DNA from 3 places in the Providencia zhijiangensis genome. Region 3 is predicted to be linked to each of the others. Evidence: predicted binding sites of a transcription regulator. Region 3 holds the regulator's gene; each other region holds the start of a gene.

Region 1 (10,571 bases), 1.2 Mb from region 3:
GAAGTACTCAATTTATGACGGTGATGGCATTCGAACCCTGATTTTTCTTAAAGGATGCAATATTCGTTGCCCTTGGTGCGCTAACCCTGAAGGGCTAAGTAGCCAGTTCCAAGTGATGTTTTCCCACGATAAATGCGTTGGGTGTGGGAAGTGTGTAGATGTTTGCCCTGCGGGGATCCATTACATGACTACCAATGAACAAGGGGAAGCCGTCCACCGCGTGAATCGTAGTATTGACTGCATCGGTTGCCGTAAATGTGAGGAAGTGTGCATTTCTGATGCGCTAGACATTATGGGGAAAGATGTCACGGTCTCTGAAATGATGGAGATCATCATGCAGGACTACGATTTTTATATTTCCTCTGGCGGAGGTGTCACGATTGGTGGCGGTGAAATGAGTTTACAGACAGATTTTGCCGTTGAGCTTTTGCGTGAATGCAAAAAAATGATGATCAATACAGCGGTTGAAACGCAAGGTACGACATCATTAGCGAATTATGAAAAGTTAGCCGAAGTTGTCGACCTATTCCTGTTTGATGTTAAGCATATCGATACTATTGAGCACAAAAATCTGTTTGGTATTGGTAATGAAAATGTGCGTCGCAACCTCGAAAGATTAATGGAGTTAGGGGCAAATGTGGTGATGCGTATGCCTTTAGTTCGCGGATATAACGATTCTTTTGATGCAATAACAGGCGCAATTGAATACGCCATGGAATTGTCGAAACGCGGCAATTTAAGTCGAATTGATATTCTGCCTTATCACCAGCTTGGTCGCGGAAAATACGACAAGCTCGACATGATTTATCCCATCAAGAAAGACCCAACCTACAGCGCGGAAGAGTTAGATCAATTAGAGGCTTTCTTTAAAAAATTCGATTTCGATATTCGACTGGTTCGTCACTAAGTAGGAGAGAAAAATGAAAAGTTTAGGCGTCATTGAGACTTACGGGCTGACATCAGCAATACAAGCTGCGGATGCTGCATGCAAAGCGGCGAGTGTCGAGATTGTTGGCTACCGTAAAATCGGTTCTGGCTTAGTTTCTGTTTGTTTTCAAGGGGAAATTAGTGCAGTAAGAACCGCCGTTGACCATGGTGCATCGGTTATCAGCCATCAAGACCTATTAAAAGGCACATTAGTCATTGCCCGCCCAGAAGAGCGAGTGATCACCCAGCTGCTATCCACTAAGCATAACGCGAGCGAAGAAGAAAACGGTGTTGAAAAACCGGTCGTTGAGGCGCCCGTGGCGATGGATGTCGAGATTGCCGCTGTGGAGCCAAAAGCTGATGTGCGTAAAGGGAAAAAATCATGATAAACCAGCAGCTGATGGGAAAAATTCTGTCTCGCTTAGCTATGTCAAACCCAGCCTCAATGATTGATAGCCCCATTGCTATCCCTGTGGGCGTTTCGAACCGTCATGTCCATCTTTCACAAGAAGATGTTACCGCGCTTTTTGGTGAAGGTTATCAACTGACGCCATTTAAAGATTTGAAGCAACCAGGTCAATTTGCGGCAAAAGAGTGTGTGATGGTGGTTGGGCCTAAAGGGTCGATCAGTAAAGTGCGAGTGTTAGGACCCACAAGACCAACAACTCAGCTGGAAGTCTCGAAAGCAGATTGTTTTGCATTAGGTATTAAAGCGCCAGTACGTGAATCTGGAGATTTAAATCAATCGGGGAGTGCGTTGTTAATTGGCCCCGCAGGGCACGTTAATCTTTGTGAACAAGTCATTTGCGCTCAGCGCCATATTCACATGAATTTCATGGATGCTAGGTCGCTAAATGTCTCCAATGGACAGCGAGTATGTGTTCGCACGGAAGGTGAACGTAGTCTCGTATTTGATGAGGTCGTTGTTCGAGTGGATGCAAGGTTTTCTCTGGAGTTTCATATTGATACAGATGAAGCGAATGCGGCAGGGTTACGTAACAGTGACAGCGTGTTTGTTGTCAGTTAAGTCCTAAATGAACGGTGGCAATATGAACGAAAAAATGATTGAGCAGATAGTGTTACAGGTACTGCAACAGCTGAAACGGCGAGTCTTGGTGTTATTGTCCCCAAGCCAAGACTATCAACAGGCGGTTTATCAGCGTTTATTGCAGTTACCTTCAATGTCTTTTTCTTTCTATGCCACCAAGGAGATGCTAACGCAATCGACGATAAATCAATGGAAAGAAATTGGGCAATGTTTTGATATTCATACCTTTAATATGGGAAAACTTGCAGGATTTCACGGGGTTTTTCTCCCTTTTATAGGAACCAAGGTACTGAATGAAGTCGTGAATGGGTTGGCAACCAGCGAAGAGAGCGAAATTATCATCCAAACACTCTCTCGAAATATTCCTATCATGGCATTGAAATATCATTGCTGCCCTGACAGTGATTTGAACCAAATATTAGGTTTGAATAAAAATGAACATTATAACCGCCTTATTAAAGAGAATATGAATAAGGCTATCTCATTAGGTATTCAATTCGATACATTTAATAATATTGAAAATAAAATGCTCATTAAAAATGATGAGATATCGAGTGAAAATAAAATAAACCAGAATCGCTATATTACTTTGAGAGAAGTAATGAATGACCCAAAGGAATATTCCCTAAATAAAAATAAATTAACAGATTCGGCAATGGATTATTTAAAGTCTCTAAAAAAATAAATTTTATTTCAATTTAATATTTTAAACGTCTATCTATGTAGGAGTATTATCTATGTCCTCTAAAGCAAAATCATGGCTTTGGATGCTAGCGGTTATTATTTCTGAAACCTCAGCAACATCCACATTGAAAATGTTCGATAATAGTGAAGGAACAACTAAATCATTATTATTAGGTCTGATAGTGATTCTTTATGTTATCTGTTATTACTCTCTTTCTCGCGCAGTGAAATATATTCCGGTTGGGCTAGCGTATGCGACTTGGTCGGGTACTGGTATTTTGATGGTTTCAACTTTAGGTATGCTGTTTTATGGGCAGCACCCCGATATGGCGGCAATGATTGGGATGGGGGTTATTGCCTCTGGGATCGTGATTATGAACTTGTTTTCTAAAATGGGCTCGGATGAGGCGGAACCGGCTGAAAATTCGGATGCGTCACTGTCTTCAACCAACAAAGTTGCTCATTAATAAGAAGAGAGAAATATTATGTTTACTGGATTTTTATGGTTGGCATTATCAATTGGTTCAGAAATCACGGGTACATCGATGATCAAAAAAACCAATAGTTTTAGCAAATTAGGCCCGTCAATTTTAGTGATTGTGGCTTATTGTCTGTGCTATTTCGCGTTAACACGAGCAATGGGGTATATCCCTGTTGGGGTTGCGTATTCTTTATGGTGTGGGTTTGGTATTGTTGGTGTGACGTTAGTTTCAATGATTTTATATAAACAAAAACCGGATGTGCCCGCAGTCTTCGCGATGGGATTAATTATCTCTGGCGGCATTATTATGAATACTTTCTCAAATATGTAACCTCGCGTTTTATCTCTCTTGTACCCATTGATTATTACCTGTGATTATCAGGTGATAATCAATGACTGTTTCACAACATAAAATGAATGTTTGACGCTAAGAGCCTCTATCTATCCTATGCTAATTTAAGCTATTACCATCGTTTAATTTAGGAATAAAGATATGCAAATTATTGAGTGGGACGACTTTACGAAAGTGGAAATGCGTGTTGGTACGATTATTCGTGCAGAAGTGAACAGTAAAGCAAAAAAGCCCGCTTATGTGATGGATGTAGATTTAGGGGAATTGGGAATTAAGCGTTCAAGTGCACAAATTACTGTGCATTACACCCCTGAAAGTTTAATTGGCAAACAGGTTTTATGTGTGTGTAATTTCGAAGTTAAACGTATTGCGGGTATCAAATCTGCAGTCTTAATTACAGGTGCCCCCGATGAAACGGGTGCCATTGTATTAGCTGAATTTAATCTACCTGTGCCGAATGGTTCTCGCTTAGCTTAAGCCGTAAGGCGCAGACCACAGAAAAATTCATCAGGTTTGGAAATGGCTCGTTTGGATTGTAAAATTAACGAGGAAAATCAATTTATTGATTTTCGCCTGATAACACAAAGAGGGAAAAACCACGCTTTTATCCCTCTTTGTCATCAACCTAAGCCGTCAGGCTGCATTTTTTTGATTAAAATCGTATACTCCTACTGTATGCCACCCAGTAGGAGCTTGCCTTGTTATTACCTGAATTGCACTATCGCCAATATTCCCAAGAGGTTATTTCTCATCAACGTGATGGGCAATGGCAGGTAGTCTTTGCGTTATCAGGGGCGATGGAGATCAATATGCATCGTCAACATTGGCTGCTAAATGCGGGTCAGGGAGTGGTGATCCCGCCGAGTGTTAGTCACGCTTTCAGTGGGCAAGAAGGCAATCAAAATTATGTGCTGGAAATGCCTGCAACGGCGCAGTGGTCAGTAAATGAAAAAATGACGCATTTCACGCTGACGCCAGCGGCGGTGGGGTTATTAAATTGGTTGCAAAGTTTCCCTCAAGCACCGGAACAAAACTTTGCCGTTGCTCGCCTGTTATTAGCCCAGTTAAAACCAGAAAATCGTTGGGTTGATGAGCTGGTTCATTGGGTAGAGTTACGTCTGCATTTACCGATAAGCTGCGAAGACATCGCCTGCGCGTTTTATATGTCAGTCAGTACGTTACAGCGTAAAGTGAAAGCGGAAACGGGGCTTACGGTCATGCAATTCTTATTGCAAAAACGGATGGAGGCAGCGGGAAGTTTATTATTAACTCACCAAACTATTGAGCATATTGCCACTTTGGTGGGGTATGATTCTCACTCTGCATTTAGCCAAGCATTTCGTAAGTTTTACGGTAAAACCCCTCAGGAATATCGCCTACAATCCCTACCTAAACGTTAATTCTTCGCTATTTAGACTCTAAATGCTCTGAAATTGTCACGGCATATTCGCCATATAAAAAGTCGGTATTGATATTGGCTTGTTTGAGTTTTAGCTCGAGTAATGCTAATTGCTTACTGATGGCAACATAATTGGGGTCATCGGCAGAGAGTTGCTGCAGCATGTGACATAAATTCAGTGCTTCTTTTTTCTGTTGCAGTTCAGGCGGTAGATACCCAGAATTTTTAAGAATACGATAGCCTGCCCTTAATTCTTCAGGAACTTGGCTGTCATCATCAAGTTGCAAAGGCTTCCCTTCACCATTGAGGTTGGATAACTCCCCTTTATTTAAAGCGTCTTGAATATGACGCTCTGCCCAAAGATCAATGACAGACATTATAGCTCGCCCCGTAGTAAATAGGCGTCGATTATAGCGCTGATTAATCTAGATTAAAAACGTACATTAAGCAGGCTAATTGGTATTTTACTTTGCTCTATCTAACTCAAATTTATTGTAAATGTAAAAATAGGTATTAATCGAATTAAATGGAATAAAACTGACGAAATTTGACATCTATTTAGTCAAAAATAATCATAAATGGCTTGTTAATATTATTAAAATGTTAGCTTGACCACATTTTTGTATTTTTATGATATTTAATTTTTATGGTTTTAGTTTTTAACATAAATAAAATTTAACAAAGTAAATATTATATTTTTACTATCATCACGTTAATTGTTAGTTAATGTATTCGATTTGTATCAAATTTGTTGGTTTGAATTTATATGCTTGTAATTAGGTGAAGAGAAAAACATTGTGTAATGTTCATTTCTCTTGTTTATAAGGAGCATACATGGAACAAAAAAGACAAGAGGGTAGCCGTTTTTTACGAACGGTTGAGTGGCTGGGAAATGCTCTGCCACATCCTGTTATTCTATTCATTATCTTAATTGGGATTTTATTAGTCTCTTCCGCCGTTGGTCAGTATTTTGGTATTAGTGTGCCGGATCCTCGCCCTGAAGGTGCGAAAGGTCGTGCGGCAGACGGAATTATTCACATTGTTAGCCTGTTAGATGCGGAAGGCATCCGTAAAATTCTGTCTAACGTGGTCACCAACTTTACGGGATTCGCGCCTCTAGGCACGGTATTAGTTGCTCTTTTAGGGGTTGGGATCGCAGAACGTGCCGGTTTATTATCTGCAGCAATGCGTCTGATTGTTATCAAAGCGCCACGTAAATTAACCACCGTTGCGATTGTTTTTGCTGGGATTATGTCTAATACCGCGGCAGAACTCGGGTATGTGGTATTGATTCCACTGGCTGCGATTATTTTCCATTCATTAGGTCGCCATCCATTAGCTGGGCTTGCTGCTGCATTTGCAGGGGTATCCGGTGGATATTCAGCGAACTTGCTATTAGGAACAGTGGATCCGTTACTGTCAGGGATCACTCAGCAAGCCGCTCGAATTATTGACCCTACCTATATCGTTGGGGCAGAAGCAAACTGGTACTTTATGTTTGCCAGTACCTTCTTGATCACTATCTTGGGTTATTTCATCACAGAGAAAATTGTTGAGCCACAGTTAGGCCCTTATCAGGGCGGTGGTGTCGATGAGGACGAAGATAAACTCCGTGCCTCTGCTGAAGTCACTCCGCTGGAGAAAAAAGCACTGTTCTGGGCATCGGTGACTTTCTGGGGATTAGCGGCAGTATTAGCCTTAATGGTGGTGCCGGAAAGTGGAATTTTACGTAATCAAGAAACGGGGTTAGTGAGTAATTCACCTTTCTTAAAAGCGATTGTGGTGTTTATCTTTATTTTCTTTGCGGTTCCGGGGATTGTTTACGGCTATATCGCAAAAACCATGCGTAGCGACAAAGATGTGGTTGATGCGATGGCAAGCGCAATGAGTACCTTGGGTCTCTATTTAGTCATCATTTTCTTTGCAGCACAGTTCGTTGCATTCTTTGGATGGACAAATATCGGGCAAGTTATTGCGGTCAAAGGCGCTAATTTCTTAAATAGCATTGACCTACACGGTGGAATATTATTTGTTGGTTTTATTCTGATTTGCGCCTTTATTAACCTCATGATCGGCTCTGCTTCTGCTCAATGGGCCGTGACAGCACCGATATTTGTACCAATGCTAATGTTGGCAGGTTATTCACCGGAAACTATCCAAGCGGCTTATCGTATTGGTGACTCGGTGACCAATATTATTACGCCAATGATGAGCTATTTTGGTTTAATTATGGCAATCGTCGTCAAATATAAGAAAGATGCAGGGATTGGCACTTTGGTTTCAATGATGTTGCCATACTCGATTATTTTCTTTATTGGCTGGTCTCTCTTCTTCATTATTTGGGTGTTTATTTTGGGATTACCGGTAGGGCCTGGATCCCCAATTTATTTTACGCCTGGAAGTTAATCTAATAATGAGTTTTTAAGGGTAAATAGATTTTTATTTACCCTTTATTATTTTCGGATGTATATTTTAAATTGGCTATAAATTGATAATCATAAGATAGCTTATTTTATGGGTTATTATTAGTTTGTTGGATTTGTAGTATTAAATGCTTGTTGTTGTTTTAATATTATCCTAAAGTTAATTTGTAAATTCAGTTTGTTTGTATGGCGATATCAATAATAGGCTTGTTTTCAATTTCATTTTCATTTGTTGTTTTTAATAAAAAACAAGGTGGATAATATGTATAGAATGACAGTTTCTGCAAAGTTATTTCTGGCATCTTTTTTTACTCTTTTATTCGTTTTTCCTATTTTTTGTTATTTAATCATTTTTCAATAATCAAGAATTTATTATTTAAATTAATTTTATTATTTATTTTTTGATATACCGTGAAAATAAAAAACGCTGATTGTCATGTAAACGTCATTTGCTAGAGATATGGTCGTCATCAATCTGTCATGTGTTGGCGATATTTCTGTCATTTCTCGGTGATAAATTCTCTCTCGAACATAAATTGCGTGAATTCACACATTTTAGTGTAAATCTTGGCGGATAAACTTCAGTCATAATAAAAGAGAGAATTGGCATGGCATCTATCAAACAGTCTGCTTTAGCAATGATGTTAGGCTTGGCTTTTAGTAGTCAAGGAATGGCAGTCACCACAATCCCATTCTGGCATTCAATGGAAGGTCAGCTTGGCGAAGAAGTGAATGACCTTGTCACTCGCTTTAATGAAGCTCACCCAGATTACAAGGTGGTTCCTACTTATAAAGGGAACTACGAGCAAAGCCTAGCTGCGGGGATTGCGGCATTTCGTTCTGGCAATGCGCCTGCGATATTACAGGTTTATGAAGTCGGTACTGCGACGATGATGTCATCCAAAGCTATCAAACCTGTCTACGAAGTTTTCCAAGAAGCCGGAATTGATTTTGATGAGTCTCAGTTTGTGCCTACTGTTTCGGGCTATTACAGTGATGCAAAAACAGGACACCTGTTATCTCAGCCTTTCAATAGCTCTACTCCCGTTCTTTATTACAATAAAGAAGCCTTCAAAAAAGCCGGTTTAAACCCAGATACCCCACCTAAAACATGGCAAGATCTTGCTCAATATACTGAAAAATTACGTGAATCAGGAATGAAGTGCGGCTATGCCAGCGGTTGGCAGGGCTGGATCCAAATTGAAAACTTCAGTGCATGGAATGGTTTGCCTGTCGCATCGAAGAATAACGGTTTTGATGGCGCAGACGCGGTATTGGAATTCAATACTCCAGACCATGTAAGGCATATCGAGCAGCTGCAAGATATGAATAAAAAAGGCACCTTCAGTTATTTAGGGCGTAAAGACGAGCCAACTGAGAAATTCTATAACGGGGATTGTGCCATTATTACTGGCTCCTCCGGTTCTCTCGCGAATATTCGCAAGCACGCTAAGTTTGATTTTGGTGTTGGCATGATGCCTTACGATGCACAAATCCCAACGGCACCACAAAACGCTATCATTGGCGGTGCGAGCCTGTGGGTGATGGGTGGTAAAGATCCTGCCACGTATAAAGGCGTTGCAGAGTTTATGAAATTCTTAGCTGAACCTGAAAATGCGGCGAAATGGCATCAAAATACCGGATATTTACCCATTACAACGGCAGCGTATGAGTTAACGAAAAAATCCGGTTTTTATGACAAAAACCCGGGAGCGGATATTGCGACTCGCCAAATGTTAAACAAAGCCCCATTGCCTTATACCAAAGGATTACGCTTAGGTAATATGCCGCAAATTCGCACCATCGTGGATGAAGAGCTAGAGTCCGTGTGGTCAGGTAAAAAGACCCCACAACAAGCCCTCGATGCCTCTGTTGAGCGTGGTAACCAATTACTGCGCCGTTTCGAAAAATCCACTCAGTAATGAGTTCTTTCGCCTCTCTTGATGGAATTAAGAGGGGCGCTGCATCACATCTGATTTATTGGATTGCTTATGTCATCATCTCGTCCCGTATTTCGCTCCCGCTGGTTACCTTACGCGCTAGTACTGCCACAGCTAATTATTACGGTGATTTTCTTTATTTTGCCTGCTGGGCAAGCGCTCTGGTATTCATTACAAAGTATTGATCCTTTTGGTTTATCCAGTGAATTTGTGGGGTTAGAAAACTTCACTCAACTCTTCAGTGATAGCTACTATGTAGACTCTTTCTATACCACAATGATTTTTAGTGCTTGGGTGGCGGGAAGTGGGCTTGTGGTCTCGCTGTTTTTCGCGGCGTTGGTTGATTATGTGGTAAGAGGAAGCCGTTTTTACCAAACATTAATGCTGCTGCCTTATGCTGTTGCCCCTGCTGTTGCGGCAGTTTTATGGATGTTTTTGTTTAGTCCCGGCAGAGGATTGATAACTTATGGTTTGGAATCCATTGGCTATGACTGGAACCATGCCCAAAATAGCGGTCAGGCAATGTTTTTAGTGGTTTTAGCCTCAGTTTGGAAACAAATCAGTTATAACTTTTTGTTTTTCTTCGCTGCCTTACAGTCTATTCCACGCTCTTTGATGGAAGCGGCGGCTATTGATGGAGCTGGGCCTATCCGTCGTTTCTTTAAAATATCCTTACCATTAATTACTCCAGTAAGTTTCTTTTTGCTGGTGGTGAATTTGGTGTATGCCTTCTTTGATACTTTCCCTGTGATTGATGCGGCAACGGGCGGGGGGCCAGTACAAGCGACGACGACACTGATTTATAAGATTTACCGTGAAGGTTTTTCAGGGCTCGATCTCTCTTCATCTGCAGCACAATCCGTGATTTTAATGGGTTTGGTGATCATCCTAACGGTGATTCAATTCCGTTTTATCGAGCGTAAGGTACGTTACCAATGATTGAGAAAAATCGTGGACTGAGCGTATTCAGTCATTCAATGCTGGTAATTGGGATTTTAGTGATTTTATTCCCGCTGTATGTGGCTTTTGTTGCCGCGACACTCGACGATAAAGCGGTCTTCGATACCCCTATTACCCTAATACCTGGCTCTCATTTATGGGAAAACATCCTGCATATTTGGAATAACGGCGTGGCAGCGAATAGCGCCCCATTTTGGTTGATGTTGGTGAACAGCACCATTATGGCGCTGGTGATAGCGATTGGAAAAATTACGATTTCGATGTTATCGGCTTTTGCCATCGTTTGGTTCCGTTTTCCGTGTCGTAGTTTATTTTTTTGGATGATTTTCATCACGTTAATGTTACCTGTCGAAGTGC
Region 2 (10,571 bases), 100 kb from region 3:
TCACAATTCGGGCTGTGAGCAGAGAGAGGGAAGCAAAATGAATTTATCCTCAAAATTAACATCACATATTGAAAAAGGTAAGGTCGGCTTTCCAACAACGCTCGCCAGTTCGGTTGGCGTGATTATGGCAAGCCCTGTGATCCTCACTGTAACCAGTGGTTTTGGGATCGGCGGTGATACTTTTGCCTTAGCTGTTTTACTGAGCTTTATCATGATGCAGGCTCAATTAACCACATTTTCTGAAGCGGCGGCAATTTTACCAACCTCCGGTTCTGTTTACGACTATATCTCCTGCGGTATGGGCCGTTTTTGGGCGATTACAGGGGCGCTGTCTGCGTATCTGATTGTTCACGTTTTTGCTGGCACCGCAGAGACCATTCTGTCCGGTATTATGGCGTTAGTGAACTTTGAAAGCCTGAATACAGTGCTGGAAACTAACAACTCTTCTTGGATGGTGGGTGTTGGTTTAGTCGTGGCATTCGGCTTACTGAATGCATTTGGTATCGAAGCTTTTGGTAAAGTGGAAGTTGTGCTGACATTTGCTATGTGGAGCACGCTAGTGATTTTCAGTATTTGCGGTCTGCTGATGCCATTTCACGTTTCCGCAGAAGGCTGGTTTGGTCAAGGGCTGAATATTTCTGACCCGACCATTGTTCTTAGCTTTGTGGGAATGGCGATGTTTATGTTTGTCGGCTGTGAGTTAGTGACACCGATGGCGCCTGAAATTAAAAACTCAGCCAAAGTGATCCCGCGTGCGATGGCGATTGGTTTATGTGGCGTAGCATTCTGTATGTTCTTGTTTGGTGCAGCACTGACTAACCAAGTCGAAAACGTGATTGTCGATCCGCAAAATGGTGTGAGTCTATTAGAAACGCCAATGGCTATTCCTGCGTTTGCTGGACAAATTATGGGTGACTTCGGTAAATACTGGATTGGGATTGCATTGTTGCTGGCGGGTGGGGCGACCATCAACACCTTAATGGCAGCGGTTCCGCGTATTCTTTACGGTATGGCGTTAGATGGTGCATTACCAAAGGTATTCGCTTATTTACACCCTCGCTTTAAAACGCCAGTGTTCGGTATTTTAGTGGCGGTGATGATCCCATGTTTACACGCATTTGCTATCCAAGGGGATTTAGACAGAATTATCCCGTTGGTGCTGGCGGCTGTGTGTTCGTGGGGAACAGCGTACTTATTGGTGACGATTTCTGTGGTGCTATTGCGTATTCGTCGACCTGATTTACATCGTGCTTATCGCTCACCATTCTTCCCTATCCCACAAATTATTTCGAGTGTGGGGATCATCCTTGCGATTGTTTACATCACGCCGCCGGGCATGAATAAAGCGGATGTGTATATCCCATTTGCCATTATGTTGGGATTAACCGCGAGTTATGCATTAGGTTGGACCGTGTTAGTGCAGAAAGTGAATCCATTTAAACCTGTTCCGGTTGAACAAGTATTATCCAACTCATTTGAAGATGACAATGCAGAGGAGGTGGAACTTGAGCCTTTACGTAACCTTGCCTAAGTCACCATGGTGGAAAAAGTTAACCCAAAAGCGCCTCCCGACAGGGTATCAAGCGGGGTTAACGTTAAATCGGATAGAGAAAGATATCGCCCCTTATGTTTGTGAATGGGGGGCACCTGGAATGCTCCTCATCCAATTGCCTCAAGGCATTAAAGTGGAAGTGACTGAGCGTGTAAAAACCTTGTTTATGGCGTTTATTGTGCATAGCCGTTTTGCAGTTTCAGGTAAATGTGACAGTGCGCTGGTGGCACAGATTGATGTGAAAACCGCAGGATCTGCGCGGAAAAAATACGTTCAGTTCACGACACAACAAACGGATGGGAAACGTTTGGTCGAAAGTTTGGAGCAGTACCCTGTGATCCGCCAAACTTTCGAAGAGCTAGACTTCACTCATTGTCATATTGCTGTCAAAAATGGGGTTTGGCGGTGTGACATTGAGCCTTATACCACATCGGAAATGGTTAGTCGGATCCCTGCTGCTCGGCGTTATTTACGTTTGACTGAGCAGCAGCGTCACCGTTTATTGAGTGCACTGCAGCTGATTTCACAGCTCATGAGCCAACCTATTTCTCATCCATAACGCCCAAATCGGGCGTTTCGCATTTATGACAATCATCTTTATATCGACATAAAACCGTCATTCAACTGTCATCTAGCTGCTCTAGCATGCTGGTCAACTATTCGAAGCATACTTATTTACTCTTCTTATTGATTGGCAAGGATAAAACTTATGACAGGTCATTTTATGAAATCTATGTTAGCCGTCGCCGTAAGTACGTTAATTCTAGGAACTGCAATCCCAACTTATGCCGCGGATAAAAATGATGCAGTTTCAGAAAGTCGCGCTGCAAAAGGGGATATCACTAAATTTGGTGGTGCTCGCCGTTTATCGACTGAACAGACGGATATCATGAAAGCAGCACTGCATAATGGTCAAGCAAAGAACGTCATTTTATTTATCGGCGATGGTATGGGTGATTCTGAAATTACCGTCGCACGTAACTATGCAGAAGGCGCTGGCGGTTTCTTTAAAGGAATCGATGCACTGCCAATCACTGGGCAATACACCCATTACGCATTAGACAAGAAAACACAAAAACCAGACTATGTAACTGATTCTGCGGCATCTGCAACTGCATGGTCTTCCGGTGTGAAAACCTATAACAGCGCTTTAGGGATTGATGTGTTTGGTAACGACCATGACACATTGATTGAAATTGCAAAACGTAATGGCAAAGCAACGGGCAACGTGACGACATCGGAAATCCAAGATGCAACGCCAGCGGCTCAATTTGCTCACGTGACGGGGCGTAAATGTTACGGTCCAGAAGAAACCAGTGAAAAATGTGCAACTAATGCATTAGAAAATGGCGGTCGTGGTTCTATCTCTGAACAGTTAATGATCACCCGCGCCGATGTCACATTAGGTGGTGGTGCAAAAAGCTTTAAGCAGGAAGCTAAAGCGGGTGATTACAAAGGGAAAACCTTGGAAAAACAAGCGGAAGAGCGTGGATTCACTATCGTTCGTGATGCTAAGTCACTCGATGCAATCAAAGAAGCTAACCAAGATAAGCCAGTGTTAGGCCTGTTCCATGATGGCAATATGACCGTGGCGTGGGAAGGTCCAAAAGCCACTTATCACGGCAACTTAAATAATGCAGCTTTAGAGTGTAAACCGAATTCTAAGTTAGACCCGAATGCACCGACATTAGCGCAAATGACGGAAAAAGCGATTGATTTACTGAAAGTAAATCCGAATGGCTTCTTCTTACAGGTTGAAAGCGCATCTATCGATAAACAGGATCATAAAGCGAACCCATGTGGCCAAATCGGCGAGACTGTCTCGCTGGATCAAGCAGTGCAAGTGGGCTTAGATTTCGCTAAGAAGCACGGTGATACGCTGGTTATCGTGACGGCTGACCATTCGCATTCTAGCCAAATTATTCCAGACGGAACTAAGTCATCAGGCTTAACTCAAGCGCTGATCACAAAAGACGGTACTGTGATGACCGTGAACTACGGTAACTCTGAAGAAGAAGATTCACAGGAGCATACAGGTGCTCAGCTACGTGTTGCAGCTTATGGTCCACATGCCGCGAACGTGATGGGTCTGACCGACCAAACCGATTTGTTCTTTACCATGCGCGATGCGATGGGATTGAAGCAATAAACCAACCCCTGTAGTTAAAAGTTCTCTGTGGCAGGATGCTACAGAGAACTTTTTTGTTTATAAAGTCCAATAAATCCTCATTAAGTTTCCTTCTTCATGCCCTGATTTCTTTTTTATTGTGTAGTCTGTATGCTCTTTATGTATCCGATTTATATAATATTTATATCCGAACAAAGAGAACAATAATAATGAGAGAAGTACGTGAACTCACGCGGGATGAAATCCCAAATGTGTGGTCGATTGATAGAACTGAATTGATTGAACACCTTTATCTTCACCAACAAGGAAAATTAGTTCTTTCCGCTCAGCGTTTTGATATGAAAGGTTGGCCGGAAGGTGAAACCGATGCATACACCCCACATTTACTGAAAAGTTATGATAATGGTGCCGTTTTCTTTGGTATTTTTGATGACGAAAAACTGATTGCGGCGGCGAGTTTAGATAACGTATGGCGAGGGGAAAATCAGGATCTGTTACAACTTTCTTTCCTTCATGTTAGTCACCAATATCGTGGTGAAGGGCTGGGTAGCCAGCTTTTCAAACTTTGTCAGCAGAGGGCGTTGGAGAAAGGCGCTGGTGGGTTGTATATTTCTGCAACTCCTTCCGAAAATACGGTGCATTTTTATCAATATATGGGCTGTGAACTGCTCGAAAAGCCAGATCCTGAACTGCTTGCGCTAGAGCCTGAAGATATTCACTTTGTTTGTACTTTTGAGTGATGTTTTTACCGTGGGGGAAATATTTTCCTCACAAAAATTTGATTGATTTTTATAGAAACGCAGATATGATTGATAATCATTATCATCTTTAACGAAATTATAGGCTAATTATGAGTTAGCTTAAGACTCGTTAGCTATAAATGGGAGGCGTTATGGGAACTAGCGTATCAAAAGCAACAGGGTTGCGGCGTATTGGTGCTGGTTTGTGGGGCGTCTTCGCGGTGGTGTTACTGAGTATTATGTATTTGCTAAGCAATATGGGGTTTGATCCACTGAAAGTGGCGATGATCACCTTGATGATTGCGACGGCAGGCATGCTGTTTAATCGAGGTTCTCGCCGCTTATTAATTATTCCAGCAGTGATGTCTTTAGGCTGTTTTTTGCTGATTTTTATTATGCGAAGCTAAGATTATCTAAGCGATATCTCGGTTAGGAATATTGTGTGAATGGCTATTGAGAATTGAATATCTGAAGATTGAATTTTTCAAGATTAAGGCTACGAATCATTAACAGTGGTGCGAAAGGGGGGACTTGAACCCCCACGTCCATAGGACACTAACACCTGAAGCTAGCGCGTCTACCAATTCCGCCACCCTCGCAAATACTGTCAAAATTCTTTCTATTGATACTTGTCTATATCATGCTCAACGCATAGATAATTGAAATTATGATATGAGCTTTCTTACTCAAAAGAATTTCAATTAAATAAAGGCGACAAACGCCACTATTCCGTTGAGCATAGATAACTATGTGATACGGATAGCGAAGAGCAGTCAACGCATAGATAATTGAAATTATGAAGAGTAAGTGGTGCGAAAGGGGGGACTTGAACCCCCACGTCCATAGGACACTAACACCTGAAGCTAGCGCGTCTACCAATTCCGCCACCCTCGCAATACTAACTCTTTTGCATAATTGCTTATGCATCAATAGTACGGTGCGGATTTTAGGCTAATTTGCGCAGACGTCAATAAATTTTTATCAACGCTATCTTGTTTGATGAAAAAACGGCCAACTTATAAAGTTGACCGTTAGAAACAAAATCGACAATGGGATAATTCCGTCGTTTTAGCGCTTAATGGCTTCGTAAACTTTGAATTTACCTGTCTTAGCCAGAACCACATGGCCGCCAAACGCTTTATCCAGCAGATCAGGATATGGTAAAAATGCGTTCGCCACGATCCGTAAGCGTCCGCCTTTTTTCAGGTGCTTAGGTGCTTGGAAAATCAGTGTTTCTACTGCGTTATAACTGGTGTTGATCCCATCATGGAACGGTGGATTTGAAATGATCCAATCAAATTTATCATCAACATCGGAATAGACGTCGCTTGGGATCACTTTTCCGGTAAGGTTGTTGGCTGCTAATGTTGCTGTAGCGGAATCAATCGCGGATGCGCTGACATCACTCAGAGTTAAGGTGACATCCGGATTTTGTGAGCCGATAACCGCAGCGAGTACGCCGTTACCACAAGCCAGATCAAGCACATTACCACTCATTGGCTCAGTTAATGTGGATAGCAGTAAATCACTGCCGATATCTAACTCGTTATGGCTGAATACACCTGGAAGCGCATGAATTTTCACGCTATCAACCTGATAGTTACGCCACCAGCGTTTAATATCAAATTCGGTTGGTTGCTCGAGTTCACCATAATAGAGCCCACAACGGCGTGCCGAGTCAATTTTTTGCAGTGTTGCAATCCCATCCATAATCGCTTCGGCACTTTTTACGCCACTGCGATTTTCGCCGACGATAAAAATTTGGCTGCCAGCAGCAAGATGGGTACATAAGTCATCAAGTTGGAACGCGGCTTCTTGTTTGTTCTTAGACCAAAAGTAAATTAAGGTGTCGCAAGGTTTAACGAATTCCGCGGTTGCTGTTGAAGCAAACAGAACATTTTCACCCAATGCCGGCTGTAAGTTTTTCCAGCGATGGTACTGGTTAGTGAGCACGCGCACGCTGGCGGCTTCTAAAATTGCGCCCAGTTCATCCTGAATATCGCCTGCCAAAAGAACATGACGATCGGTAAAGTGCTCTAAATGGCGTTGAATAACTTCGCTGGCGGGTGTCAGTAATGACATATTCTGTCTATCTCCTAAAATGAATATAACCACGCGGACTACCTTACCAGAAAAAAGATAAATAGCATTGCTCTGTTGGCGCTATTAATCCCCTTTGATAAGATGTGGTTGTTAACTAACGACTGGGTAAAGCAATGACACGACGTGACAGACTTTTAGAACAAATGGGGATCACTCAATGGATGGTGAGAAATCCGACTGTGTTACGTGGTGAACGTGGTGTACGCATTCCTGAGTCGACTAAGCTTATTATTATCACTGATGAGAACCTTGATTTAAACAGCCAGCTGCTAAAAGATATTTTTCTCACAATGAAGATCGATGAGATTGACGTTGTATGCATTAATTCTGATCAGCTCAAACTCATTCCAACACCAATAACAATACCTTGTTGGGTGATAGGGGATGGCATTCATCCCGAGGGTTCAAAAGTCACATTTATTTCTCCTGTTTTGTCTGAACTGATAGCAAGCAGCAATGCTAAACAGGCACTATGGAAACAAATTTATCAATATGATGAAAATTTCAACACTCAAGCAATCTGATCTCGCCACAGCCTTCTTAATTGAAAAGTTAAGCCATGATTTTCCGTGGACTGAGCGAGTTTTTTATGGAAACCAAGGTGAAAAGTACCATAATCTAAAAATATCAGTTAATAATCAAATTGTTGGGTATGCAATAACTCAGTATGTATTAGATGAAGCTACGCTGTTTAACATTGCCATTCATCCTGATTTTCAAGGGCGTGGTTATGGGCGTATGTTATTAGAAAGATTAATTAACGACCTTGTTAATCGAGGGATTTCAACGCTATGGCTGGAAGTGCGAGAATCGAATACCTCAGCCATTCATCTGTATGACAAACTCGGTTTTCAACAGGCTACTGTGCGTAAAGATTATTATCCAACGAAAACAGGCCGAGAAGATGCGTTAGTACTGGCATTAACCTTGTTCAGTGAAGATATGTTTAGTCAAAAAGCGTAATAAGCGTTCGGTAAAAATAGATAAAAAACAAACCACGAGGTAGCAATTTATTGTGATTCGTGGTTTTTTTGTATTGGAGCATATAAACCGAAAATAAAATAATAAGGGCGTTGAAAATGGCACAATTCAATATAGCAGTCATTCCGGGTGATGGAATCGGAACGGAAGTGATCCCTGAAGGATTACGTGTTTTAGAGGCAGCAGCACAAAAGCACGGTGTAAAGCTTAACTTTACACACTTTGACTGGTCGTGTGAAACCTATCACCGTACAGGGCGCATGATGCCGGAAGATGGTTTAGAACAACTGAAAAAATTTGATGCTATTTTCTTAGGTGCAGTTGGGTTTCCTGGAGTTCCAGACCATATTTCCTTATGGGGTTTGTTACTACCAATTCGCCGTGCATTTAATCAATATGTGAATCTGCGTCCGGTTCGTTTATTTGAAGGGATTAAATGCCCGCTGGCGGATAAAAAACCGGGTGATATTGATTTTTATGTAGTGCGTGAAAACGTAGAGGGCGAATATTCTGCAATTGGCGGAATTCAGTATGAAGGGACGGAAGACGAAATGGTGTCCCAGCAAAGTATTTTTACCCGTAAAGGGACTGACCGAATTTTAAAATATGCTTTCGAACTTGCCCGCTCTCGCGATAAAAAACATTTAAGTTCAGCCACGAAATCCAATGGATTATTTCACTCAATGCCGTATTGGGATAGCCGTGTGGCTGAAATGGCAAAACAGTATCCAGATGTGAAAGTTGACCAATTCCACATTGATATTTTTGCGGCTAACTTAGTGAGAATGCCGGAATTTTATGATGTGATTGTGGGATCAAACTTATTTGGGGATATTTTGTCAGATCTTGGGCCCGCATGTACGGGGACGATTGCAATTGCACCGTCCGCGAATATCAACCCTGAAAAACAGTTCCCATCGATGTTTGAACCTGTGCATGGTTCCGCACCAGATATTGCTGGGAAAAATATTGCCAACCCAATTGGGACTATCTGGGCGGCAGCGATGATGATGCAGCATCTCGGTTGCCAAGAAATGCACGATACGATTATGTCAGCGGTTGAAACGGCGATTCGAGAACGTCGTCACTTGACTCGCGATATGGGCGGAAACGCCAGCACACAAGAATTGGGGCTGGAAATTGCTCAATTAGTGGCTGCGTCGGTGTAAGTTTATTGGGCTCCATCCTGTGGGTGGAGCGCCTAACATTTCAGGCTCTGATTGTTTATAACCCCAAGATCTGCGAAAATAACCGCCAATTACGATTAACAATACGGATTTGCTGCGCTTAGAGCCACCTCGAGCCTCTTCCTGATGCCCATACAAATCTGGATATAGACGAAAAGAACGGTTAAATGACAGATCAGAATTTTCTCCATGAAGTTAGCACCCGTAGAACGTTTGCTATCATTTCTCACCCCGATGCCGGTAAAACCACGATCACTGAAAAAGTATTACTTTTCGGACACGCAATTCAACGTGCGGGAACGGTAAAAGGTCGCGGTTCTAACCAGCATGCCAAATCAGACTGGATGGAAATGGAAAAGCAGCGTGGTATCTCAATCACCACCTCTGTGATGCAATTTCCCTATAATGATTGCTTAGTGAACCTGTTAGATACCCCAGGACACGAAGACTTCTCGGAAGATACTTATCGTACATTAACCGCCGTTGACTGCTGCTTAATGGTTATCGACTCCGGTAAAGGGGTTGAAGATCGTACCCGTAAGCTGATGGAAGTTACTCGCCTGCGCGATACGCCAATTCTGACCTTTATGAACAAATTGGACCGTGATATTCGCGACCCAATGGAGCTGTTAGATGAAGTGGAAAATGAGCTGAAAATTGCTTGTTGCCCAATCACATGGCCAATTGGCTGCGGTAAGTTATTCAAAGGTGTTTACCACTTACTGCGTGACGAAACCATTTTGTATCAAACAGGTCAAGGTCATACAATTCAAGAAGTCCGCATCGTTAAAGGGTTAAATAACCCTGAATTAGACGCGGCTGTTGGTGATGAATTAGCTTCTCAGCTTCGCGAAGAGCTGGAGTTAGTTCAAGGGGCTTCCCATGAATTTGACCACGATGCATTTTTAGCGGGTGAGCTGACCCCTGTATTCTTTGGTACCGCCTTAGGTAACTTCGGTGTGGATCATATGCTTGATGGTCTCGTTGAGTGGGCGCCTGCACCGCAAGCACGCAAAACCGATGTGCGTGAAGTGGAAGCCACAGAAGAGAAATTTACCGGTTTTGTCTTCAAAATTCAGGCGAATATGGACCCTAAACACCGTGACCGTGTTGCCTTTATGCGTATCGTCTCGGGTACCTATGAAAAAGGGATGAAACTGCGTCAAGTTCGTATTAAGAAAGACGTGGTGATTTCTGATGCACTGACCTTTATGGCGGGTGACCGTTCTCAAGTTGAGAATGCTTATGCAGGGGACATCATCGGCTTACACAACCACGGGACTATCCAGATTGGGGATACTTTCACCCAAGGTGAAGAGCTGAAATTTACCGGGATCCCGAACTTTGCGCCTGAATTATTCCGTCGTATTCGTCTGCGTGATCCTCTGAAGCAAAAGCAGCTACTGAAAGGCTTGGTACAGTTATCTGAAGAGGGGGCTGTGCAGGTCTTCCGTCCATTAATCAATAATGACTTGATTGTGGGTGCGGTAGGGGTGCTTCAGTTCGATGTGGTGGTTTCTCGCTTGAAGAGCGAATATAACGTTGAAGCGATTTATGAAGCGGTTAACGTTTCTACCGCTCGCTGGGTTGAATGCGATGATGTGAAGAAATTCGAAGAGTTTAAGCGCAAAAATGAGCAGAACTTAGCCTTAGATGGCGGTGACAATTTATCTTACATTGCGCCGACAATGGTTAATTTGAATTTAACCAGCGAACGTTATCCTGAAGTGAGATTCCGCAAAACGCGTGAACACTAATTATTATCCCTAATTAGTATATATATATCGAAATGGTCAACTGAGTTGGCCATTTTTGTTATTTATCCTATTAATTATCAATATTTTCAATGTAATAACTAATTGAATCGATATTTTTTCGCG
Region 3 (10,571 bases):
AAATTCCTGGACCATTGTCACTCACACTAAACTGCGCGCCATTACTGGTTCGCTGCCATTTCACCTTAATTTTCGTGCCGTCTGGCGTGTGGTTTATGGCGTTATACACTAAGTTAGCAACCGCACTTCGTAGCTGCTCTTCATTACCATGAACTCGAAGTTTTTCATCAATACTGAATTCAAACTCGTGCCGCCCTTGGCTCAAGCTAATCGCTTCTTGTTCAATCATCTTAAGAATGACTGGCATATTAATCTGTTCATCTAGATTAATTTGAGGGGCAACCTCTATACGGGATAATTGCAGCAATTGCTTCACTAGGTTATCCATTCGATGAGTCTGTTCTTGCATCACCGACAACGCTTTTTTATTCATCGGTGAAGTGCCTTCTTGATCATCCATGACTTCAAGATAACCTTGGATAACGGTCAATGGCGTGCGTAACTCATGGCTAACGTTAGCAAAAAAGTCTCTACGTGCTTTTTCTAGGCGGCGTTTTTCAGTCACATCTCGAGCCACCATCAAGAGTTGATCACTCGCATACGGTAAGATACGAAGCTCAACAATTTCGCCACTGTTAAGCTCAATCGTCAGCGCTTGGTCATAGTTTTTCACGGTGAAATAGCGGCTAAAATCAGGATAACGTAATAAGTTAAAAATATGCTGCCCGTTATCCTCAGGCCAGCGAAAACCAAGAAGCTGTTGAGCATGGCGGTTACACCAGAAAATATTGCCTTCGGTGGTCATGATTACTACGGCATCAGGCAAGGATTCAGCCCCGCTGCGAAAACGCTTAATCAGCTGCCCGAGCTCACGGCGACGCTTACGGTTACGCTGCTGCATCTGATAGATACCATAAAATATTGGTTCCCATCCCCCTTTGCCATCCGGCGGTAGCATACTTCTATCCAACCAGAGCCAGTCAGAGAGTTTTAACAGGTTATATCCGTGCCAAATGAGTGCTGCGAGTAGCGAGATCACTAGCAGCCACGGAAGATGCCCAATAAAAACAGACAGTATCAATGCGGGTAAAATAAATAAAAACAGCCCCCAAATCAGCTGTTTTAAGGATAAGCGTTCAAGCACCCATGTTTCTCCCTAATGGTTTCTCAATAGCGAACAGAGAAGCGGTAGCCAGTACCACGAACCGTTTGCACCATCTTATCATGTCCATCTAACTCTAACGCTTTTCTTAAACGACGAATATGGACATCCACCGTTCTGTCTTCCACATACACGTTGGCACCCCAAACATAGTTGAGTAACTGCTCACGGCTATAAACTCGCTCTGGATGGGTCATAAAGAAGTGGAGTAATTTATATTCGGTAGGCCCCATATCAATGGGAATTTCCTTGCTGGTAACGCGATGAGAAGTAGGGTCAAGCACTAACCCGTTCATCTCGATAATATCTTCTGTCGCCATTGGAGAAATACGTCGTAAAATAGCTTTAACACGGGCTATCAATTCTTTTGGTGAAAACGGTTTGATGAGATAGTCATCCGCTCCCACTTCTAATCCTTTCACGCGATCTTCTTCTTCGCCCCTTGCCGTTAGCATCATGACGGGGACATCGCGCGTAGCACTATCACGCTTCATATGTTTAATGACTTGGATACCGGAACCTCCGGGTATCATCCAATCCAATAATACTAAATCAGGAAGGGGATCAACCAATTGCGCTATCGCAGAATCATAATCATCAGCCTCTGTCGGCTGAAAACCATTCTGTTCCAATACAAAACAAACCATTTCTCGGATGGGCGCTTCATCTTCAACGACTAGAATGCGTCTTGCCATGATTGTTCCTGTAAATAAGAAGAGATTTTTAATGTGACCGCATTATGCGTCAGTTTTGTGACAGAATTATGAATATCTTAACGCGCAATCAAGATCTATCATTAGATTAACAGCTTAATGTCATGTAAGTGAAATATTAACACCACATCTGGCTATCATTGCGAAGCGCTTCGCAACTCTCTTATTTTTACTATTTAATTTGCCATACCTTTGCTTTCACTGAACCGATATACAGTATACTGTGACACAGCAAACCAAATGGTTTGAATATGAGTATAAAGCATCAGAATATTAATATAGTAAAAGCGTCATAATCACAGGAACCGCTAGCTCATGCGCATCATCCACACTTCAGACTGGCATTTAGGTCAGTATTTTTTCACTAAAAACCGATCTGCTGAACACCAACACTTTTTGCGTTGGTTAATAGAGCAAGTCAATCAGTACCAAGTGGATGCCCTGATTGTGGCTGGCGATGTTTTTGATACTGGCGCACCGCCAAGTTATGCGCGCGAACTCTACAACCAGTTTATTGTTGATTTGCAAAAAACAGGCTGCCAATTAGTTATCTTGAGTGGAAACCATGATTCTGTCTCTGTTTTGAATGAATCCAGCGCGTTATTACGTTATTTAAATACTCACGTCATCACATCAAACAGCGAATCCCCTGTCATCACATTGAAAGATAAGCAAGGGAACCCAAATGGGTTAGTGTGCGCAATCCCCTTTTTACGGCCACGAGATATCCAAGTCAGTATTGCGGGGCAAAGCAGTGAAGAAAAACAACTTTCATTACAAAATGCCATTCGTGAACACTACCAAAGCTGTTACCAAAAAGCCGTTGAGCAACGTACTGAGCAGGGCTTAGATATCCCGATTATTGCCACGGGGCATTTGACCGTCGTCGGTGCAGAACTGACAGATTCCGTGCGTGAAATTTATATCGGCACATTGGATGCCTTTCCTTCTGGTGCGTTCCCACCTGCTGATTATATTGCGCTCGGACATATCCATCGGCCTCAACTGATTGGTGGACAAGCACATATTCGCTACAGCGGCTCTCCGATTGCACTCAGTTTTGACGAATCACAACAACAAAAAAGTGTCTGCTTAGTGGAGTTTAATCAGCACCAATTTACCAATGCCACTTTGCTGCCAATTCCCGTTTTCCAGCCGCTATTGAGTTTAAAAGGCTCGTTGAAAGAACTGCAAAAACAATTAATGGACTTACCTGTCCAAGAAAATGAGCGCCCTATTTGGTTAGATATTGAAGTCGCCACCCAAGACTACCTTGGTGATATCCAGCAACGTATTGAGGCGCTCACCCAAGAACTCCCTGTCGAAGTTGTTCGCCTACGCCGAGCTCGACGGGCACAAACAGGTCAAAACCTCACTCCGCAGAATGAAACATTAAGTGAACTGACTGCCGAAGAAGTTTTTACCCGACGACTTACCGAAGAGTCACTGGAAGACAAAGCGTTAGAGCAGCGTTTATTGCAGCTGTTCAAGCAATCCTACGCCAACTTGCGCAATGAGCAGGGAGAATAACTTTGAAAATCTTAAGCTTACGCCTGAAAAACATTAACTCCCTAAAAGGTGAATGGAAGATTGATTTCACAGAAGAGCCTTTTGCCAGTAATGGATTATTTGCTATCACAGGCGCAACTGGCGCGGGGAAAACCACCTTATTGGATGCTATCTGCCTTGCGCTTTACCACCAGACTCCACGGTTAGGGGCAATATCAAAAAGCAAAAATGAGTTGATGACCCGCCATACTGGCGAATGTTTAGCTGAAGTGGAGTTTGAAGTTAAAGGCATCGCTTATCGCGCATTTTGGAGTCAACGCCGGGCAAACAATAAACCCGATGGTAACCTGCAAGATGCAAAAGCAGAGCTGGCAACCGTCGCTGATGGGCAGATCATCGCAGAAAAAATCAGTGAAGTGCGTGAAAAAATTGTGCAAATCACCGGGCTAGATTTTGGGCGTTTCACAAAATCCATTTTGCTCTCTCAAGGGGATTTTGCAGCCTTTTTAAATGCCACCGAAAAAGAGCGTGCCGATTTACTAGAAGAAATCACTGGCACCGAAATTTACAGCCAGATTTCGGTGTATATTTTTAACCAACATAAACAAGCTAAAACCGATCTCGATATTCTTCGAGCGCAAGCGGGCAGCATTAACTTACTTACTGAATCAGAGCATCAAGAACTCGTTGAAAAACAGCAACAATATTTAGCGCAAGAACAGCAACTGAGCCAGAATAAAAACCGCCATCAACAAGCGCTAACATGGCACCAGCAACATCAACAATTAGTGCAAAATACCCAGCGATTACAGATTGCACAGCAGCAAGCTTTACAGCAATATCAAGCCTCAGAAGCCAGCTTACATAAGCTGGAACAAAGCGCCCCAGCAGAAGCGCTACGTCCTGATTGGCTGGCCGTGCAAAACTTGCAAACTCAACTCGATGAACAGACCCAAAAGCAGCAGCGCACCACATTACTTTTAGAAGACGCTCAAAAGCAGCGCTTGCCATTGGTTGCCCAATACACTCAAGCTCAGTCGGAACAAAATCAATATAAAGAGTGGGTACAAAAAACCACGGCAATGATCGATAACGAAGTACGACCACTCGACAATTTACTCGCACAACTTAACCAGCAAAAAAACCAATTAGCCGAGCAAATAAATCAGCTAAATGGCGAATATTTGCAGAAAAAATCCAGTGTAGAAAGTACCCAGCAGAAAATTCTTCATGCCAATAATGAGTTGAATACAACCCAGTTATTTCTACAAAAACATCAAAATGATGCTCAGATTGTCGCGCAGCTCGGAAGCTGGCAACAGCAAGGAAAATTTATTTATGAACTTACAGAGCGCCTAAACCAAAGCCAGAAAAAACAGCAAGTTATCAACCTTGAATGGCAAACCCTACAACAGGTTCAGCAGCAAAAATCCAAAGAATCTCAACAGGCTCAAAGCCATTTAGAAGGGCAGCATTCTCGCTTTAATCTGCTCGAAAAGCAGTTTCAGGAATATAAACAAAAGTACAATATCGAAGAAATTAAGGCTGCGATTTCACAGCGACAAGAGCGTTTGCAGCATGTGAAAATATTACCTGTTTTACTGACTCAACATGAAGAAAAACAGCTGCAATTACATTCACAAACACAGTTACAAAACCAACTCGGCGAATCTATCAACCGATTAGAGCAACAGGTTGCCATTACGCAAGATAGAGTGACTCAGCTCCTGCCTCAACGACAAATTTTAGAGCAAAAACTTCAGCTAGAACAAAAAATTGTCAGCTTAGAACATGAACGCCAACTGCTCATTGAAGGAGATCCATGCCCGCTTTGTGGCTCGTTGGAGCACCCTGCTTTAGCATCATATCAAGCCGTTATGCCCAATGAGACTCAGCAACAACTGGCTACGCTGATGACTCAAATGGAGACCGAAAAACAAAAGCTCACTGAGCAGCAAGCCTTATTGCAAGCAGACAAACGCCGCCAGCAAGATAACGAATTGGCTCAAAAGCAACTACAAGAGCAGTTCAATAACCTGAACAATCAATGGATAAAGGCATGTGAGCAAGCACATATCCCTGAACTAGCCAAAACCACGTCAGCGGTAGAGCAATCCCTCGTTGAATTACAAGAAGAGCTTACCGCTCAGCAAGCCATCATCAACGAATTTGCACAGTTAGAGCGTCAGTACCAAGAGGCTAAAAACCAATATTATGAACAGCAAACTCAAGCCAAACAGCTATTTTCAGAGCTGTCTCTTCTTGATGAGAAACTAAAGCATCACTCCCAACAATTAGAAGAAAACCAAGCTGAACAGCAATCTTTGCAGCAACGCTTTGAGCAACAAGCACAGCAGCTTACAGACTCGCTGGCTCCATTTAATCTCACCCTGCCAAGCCAAGCGCAATTTACCACTTGGCTACAAGAGATTGAACAACGCGGGCAATATTATGAAGCGCAAAAAGCAACCTTCCTGCAAATCACGAAAAATGTTGAAGTTGATACGGCAACGCTCGCAGCTGAAACAGCGAATGCTCAGCAATTAGCTCAGCAGCTTTCTGCTCAGCATCAGCAATTAGAGCAATTAAATCAGCAAATTGAACAAAAAAATACGCAACGCCAGAATCTGTTAGAAGGCCAAACTGTTGCTATTTATGTTCAAAAAATGCAAGAAAAACAAGCTCAATACACACATCAAGTTGATACGCTTTCAGAGCAAATTAGCGCAATAGATAAAAATATTGCCGCACTCAATGGGAGTGCTCAAGAACTTGATCACCAATTGAAGCAACTAAGCCAACGACAGTTAGCCGCTCACGCTCAGTTTGTTGCTGCACTCAGTAGCAGCCCTTTCTCGACTCAAGAGCAATTCCTTAATGCCTTACTACCTACCGAAGAGAAAATTGAGCTGGAGCAGCTTAAACAGCGAGTAACTCAACAGCGGCTGGAAGCGGAAACTCGCTACCAAGAAAGCCTGTCAGCAATGGCAAATCATGAGCAACAGCATTTAGTGGAGTTTGCTGAGTTTTCAGTGGAACAAATTCAGCAAACCCTCGAACAATTAGAGAGCCAAATCAAGATATTGAACCAGCAACAAGGTCAAATCATTAACCAGCTTGAGCGAGATCAGCAACAGCGTCACCAACAGCGCGAGTTATTGAATAAAATTGAACAGAGCCAATTAAGCTACGATGATTGGAGTTATCTCAATACCTTAATTGGATCCGCTGAAGGGGATAAATTCCGTCGCTATGCTCAAGGGCTAACCCTAGACTGTTTAGTCTCACTCGCGAACCAACAACTCGATAAATTGCATGGTCGCTACTTACTGCAACGCAGTCATTTAGCCAACCTCGAATTGCAGGTTATTGATGGTTGGCAAGGGGATAGCATTCGCGATACGAAAACCCTTTCAGGAGGGGAAAGTTTTTTAGTCAGTCTCGCGCTAGCCCTTGCACTCTCTGACATGGTGAGCCATCGCACGCAATTGGAATCACTCTTTTTAGATGAAGGTTTTGGTACGCTAGACGCTGAAACTTTAGACATCGCCCTAGATGCATTAGAAAGCCTAAATGCATCAGGAAAAACCATTGGTGTGATTAGCCATGTGGAAGCGATGAAAGAACGAATTCCTGTACAAATTGCGGTGAAAAAAACTAACGGACTCGGCTTTAGTGAACTTCCAAGTCACTATCGTGTTAGTTAACTGAACAGGGTTAAAAATCAAAATAACCCAATGAATTTATTATACTTTTATAACAACATGCAAAAATTTGAACATTAAGGTTAAATTTTTTTTCTATGATTTGGTTGGGATACCTTTATAGTTATTCACATCGAAACAATTTACTTCGAAACAAGTTACGGCTTCTGAGGTTGTTCAATAAATTGCCGTGCTCTAAACAAAAGCAAGGGGACAAACATGTCTAACGCATTTATCGAAATGATTAAAAATCGTCGCACTATTTATAACTTAGGCGATTCATTACCAATCTCGGAAGAGAAAGTGGCTGGGCTTATCAAAGAAGCGGTTAAGCACTCCCCATCAGCATTTAACTCACAAACTTCACGTATTGTGGTGTTATTTGGTGCAGAACATAAAAAACTGTGGAATATCACCAAAGAAGCGTTACGTGCTATCGTTCCTGAAGCTGCTTTTGCTGGAACAGAACAAAAAATTAATAGCTTTGCAGCAGGTGCTGGTACCGTTCTTTTCTTTGAAGATAAAAATGTCGTCACTGGTTTACAAGAACAATTCCCACTCTATGCAGATAACTTCCCTATCTGGTCAGAACAAGCGAGCGGTATGGCGCAACTGGCAGTATGGACAACATTATCTCAGGAAAATGTAGGTGCATCATTACAGCACTACAACCCATTAATTGATAATCAAGTTCAACAAGAGTGGGATATCCCAGCAAATTGGATTTTACGCGCTCAAATGGTATTTGGTTCAATTGAGCAACCTGCTGGTGATAAAGACTTTATGGACGACGACGTTCGTTTCAAAGTATTTAAATAATTCATCACTGAACGTTATTATCTTTATAGCCTCTGCAAATGTTTGCAGGGGCTTCATTTTATTTATTCACTCAAATCATTATATATTTAAATATATAACAAATCTGAATTTCATTAAATTCTTAACAATACAAAAATCTCTCCTATCACAAATTACCCCAGCATAAAACAGTCTCTTAATTATTATTCAAAATCGCCGACCACTTATTCAAAAATAATATTTCATTTTTATATATTGGTCGCAATTTTATAAAAAACAGCTTTTTTTAATCACTTATATAAAACTGAAAAATAACCTTAATTTGATTGACATCAATATGTTATATCCTCAGGGTAATAGTATTTACTTATAGACTAAACTTTTATTTTTGCATTATCGGTATTTGAACTACACTAAAAATAAGAGCACAGAAGCAGTATTGGATGGTGGTCAGTGTTATTAAGGGGGTGGACTATGAAACGTTTATCTTTATTAACTACTGTAGTGGCAATCTTCATTTCGAGTTGTTCTTTTGCAAGTAATATCAACCCATCTTCAGGAGGTACAGTTTCATTTGGTGGTTATATCTATGAGCCTCAGTGTGAAGTGGATATTTCACAAAAAACTCACGTTGTAGTGGTCAACTAAAATTGGCCACGGTTTTAGAGTTTTTCCGGTATTGGTTTTCTGATTCGTTTGGTGGTAATCCACCGTTATATTCATGCGGCCTGACTTCGCTGTAATACCCGACGATATAATCCGTTATTGCATGGGCTGCTTCACTGAAGCTGATGTAGCCGGTCACCGGCACCCACTCATTTTTCAGACTTCTGAAGAAGCGCTCCATCGGGCTGTTATCCCAGCAGTTACCACGCCTACTCATACTTTGTTTTATCCGGTATCGCCACAGTAACTGTCGGAACTGCCTGCTTGTATAGTGGCTACCCTGATCACTGTGGAACATGAGCCCGGATGGCTTATTTCGTATTTCCCATGCCATTTTCAGCGCTTTGGTTGTCAGTTTGCTGTCCGGAGAAAATGACATTGCCCAGCCCACGGGTTTCCTTGCGAACAGGTCGAGTACAACGGCCAGGTATGCCCAGCGTTTACCGGTCCAGATATACGTTACGTCGCCGCACCATACCTGATTGGGCTCTGTCACTGCGAACTGTCGCTCAAGGTGGTTCGGGATAGCAATGTGTTCATGACCGCCACGTTTATACCGGTGAACAGGCTGCTGACAGCTCACCAGCCCCATCTCCTTCATTAGCCGTCCGGCAAGCCATCGTCCCATCCGGAAGCCCCTGTGTGTTGCCATTACAGCGATACTTCTTGCACCTGCTGAGCCATGACTGAGGCCGTGCAGCTCCTGAACCTGACTACGTAATACGGCTCTCCTGCCGTCCGGATTGTCAGGCCGGTTTTCCCGGTATCTATAGCTGCTGCGGTGAACTCCGAACACGCAGCAAAGAGTGGCCACAGGATAATGCGCTCTGAGTTTCCCGATCACCGAGACCTGTTCAGGGAGTCTGACATCAAGAGCGCGGTAGCCTTTTTTAATATTTCGTTTTCCATTTCAATACGTTGAATTTTTTTCTTCAGCTCACGTATCTCAATTTGTTCCGGCGTGATAGGGGATGCTTTCGGTGTTTTGCCTGCCCGTTCGTCCCGTAATTGCTTTACCCACCGCGTCAAGGTGGAAAGCCCGACATTCATGGCTTTCGCGGCATCTGCAACTGTATAGTTCTGATCCACAACCAGCTGGGCTGATTCACGTCTGAATTCTGCACTGAAATTTCGTTTTTTCATTAAGGCACCTGTGTTGTTCTGAGGTGAGCATATCACCTCTGTTCAGGTGGCCAAATTTATTAAACCACTACACGTAAATATTGATTGTTATCGTAATGGTAAAACAGTCACCGCTTCAGGTTCATTGCAAAATGGTAAAAAAGTGGAATCCGAGTATGTCAAAGTTGAATATGACAAATACAGTAAATTACCTATGTTAAACGTGACTTATGAATAAGTTAATTGAAGATGTAATAAGCATAATATTTCGGGGAGCTGCCATTTACTCTTAAGTTTAAACTCCCCGAATTTTATTTCTGTATTAATCCGCTTTTGCTGGCACATTGCCAATCAGCTATTTTCGATACCTCGGTACCTCGTTCCTTTATGACACTCTCCCTAATTATTTTTTTCACATAAATGTCATCACACATACATTTCTTTCTATGAAAAAAAAGCCTGACACAAGTGGCAGGCTTTCGGTTATCAATATTTTATGACTGCTATTACTTAGCGGTTAAATCAACTTGGTAAATAGCAAAACCGATATCGTCAGTACCCACTTTTTTCATTGGATATTGAGCATGTTGCTGAATAAACTCGGCGGCTTTTTCACTTGGTGAAGTTTCAAAGCGTACATCGAGTTTTTTATCGGTTTTAATTGGCGTGAAGGACCAGTTATTATCCGCCTTCGAAACCACTTCGCCTTTCTCTTTAGACACTTTAGCAATATACGCCGCTAAAATTGCACGGTTTTCATCTGGCGAAGCAAACGCAATATGCGCATCACCAGTACCTGCAAATTTACCGCCGTAACCACGATAGTTATTAGTCGCGATTAAGAATGCCGCTTTAGGATCGATTGGTTTGCCTTGGTAAGTCACATTTTTGATACGATTAGCATCTTTATTGACCACTTGGCAATCGGTGTCATATTTAGCTGGCTGAGTCAGGTCA

The links. The regulator PhoB, encoded in region 3, activates phosphate uptake and scavenging genes when phosphate is short. The targets are predictions, from matches to a motif close to CTGTCATAAAACTGNCNNAT.
Region 1: a site for PhoB is predicted at 7,779-7,798, ahead of ugpB (sn-glycerol-3-phosphate ABC transporter substrate-binding protein UgpB). Genes of this name have one in related genera too.
Region 2: a site for PhoB is predicted at 2,166-2,185, ahead of phoA (alkaline phosphatase). Genes of this name have one in related genera too.

The regions. Positions count from the first base shown of each region.
Region 1 covers NZ_CP135990.1:3,327,715-3,338,285, reverse strand. Annotated here, with positions in the region: gene cutD (choline TMA-lyase-activating enzyme) at 1-907, shown strand, start outside; gene QS795_RS15240 (BMC domain-containing protein) at 921-1,313, shown strand; gene QS795_RS15235 (phosphate propanoyltransferase) at 1,310-1,954, shown strand; gene QS795_RS15230 (hypothetical protein) at 1,977-2,660, shown strand; gene QS795_RS15225 (DMT family transporter) at 2,713-3,126, shown strand; gene QS795_RS15220 (DMT family transporter) at 3,145-3,471, shown strand; gene QS795_RS15215 (tRNA-binding protein) at 3,634-3,969, shown strand; gene QS795_RS15210 (helix-turn-helix transcriptional regulator) at 4,191-4,892, shown strand; gene QS795_RS15205 (DnaJ family domain-containing protein) at 4,900-5,268, opposite strand; gene QS795_RS15200 (AbgT family transporter) at 5,726-7,297, shown strand; gene ugpB (sn-glycerol-3-phosphate ABC transporter substrate-binding protein UgpB) at 7,923-9,236, shown strand; gene ugpA (sn-glycerol-3-phosphate ABC transporter permease UgpA) at 9,306-10,193, shown strand; gene ugpE (sn-glycerol-3-phosphate ABC transporter permease UgpE) at 10,190-10,571, shown strand, end outside.
Region 2 covers NZ_CP135990.1:590,462-601,032, forward strand. Annotated here, with positions in the region: gene QS795_RS02575 (APC family permease) at 38-1,531, shown strand; gene QS795_RS02580 (DUF3156 family protein) at 1,506-2,111, shown strand; gene phoA (alkaline phosphatase) at 2,262-3,701, shown strand; gene QS795_RS02590 (GNAT family N-acetyltransferase) at 3,890-4,420, shown strand; gene QS795_RS02595 (DUF1435 family protein) at 4,573-4,827, shown strand; tRNA gene QS795_RS02600 (tRNA-Leu) at 4,934-5,019, opposite strand; tRNA gene QS795_RS02605 (tRNA-Leu) at 5,229-5,314, opposite strand; gene rsmC (16S rRNA (guanine(1207)-N(2))-methyltransferase RsmC) at 5,489-6,502, opposite strand; gene QS795_RS02615 (DNA polymerase III subunit psi) at 6,637-7,047, shown strand; gene rimI (ribosomal protein S18-alanine N-acetyltransferase) at 7,016-7,486, shown strand; gene QS795_RS02625 (tartrate dehydrogenase) at 7,603-8,673, shown strand; gene prfC (peptide chain release factor 3) at 8,859-10,448, shown strand.
Region 3 covers NZ_CP135990.1:690,020-700,590, reverse strand. Annotated here, with positions in the region: gene phoR (phosphate regulon sensor histidine kinase PhoR) at 1-1,084, opposite strand, end outside; gene phoB (phosphate regulon transcriptional regulator PhoB) at 1,108-1,797, opposite strand; gene sbcD (exonuclease subunit SbcD) at 2,131-3,345, shown strand; gene QS795_RS03020 (AAA family ATPase) at 3,348-7,031, shown strand; gene QS795_RS03015 (nitroreductase family protein) at 7,248-7,847, shown strand; gene QS795_RS03010 (hypothetical protein) at 8,301-8,474, shown strand; one part of gene QS795_RS03005 (IS3 family transposase) at 8,467-9,386, opposite strand; one part of gene QS795_RS03005 (IS3 family transposase) at 9,386-9,635, opposite strand; gene QS795_RS03000 (bifunctional 2',3'-cyclic-nucleotide 2'-phosphodiesterase/3'-nucleotidase) at 10,121-10,571, opposite strand, start outside.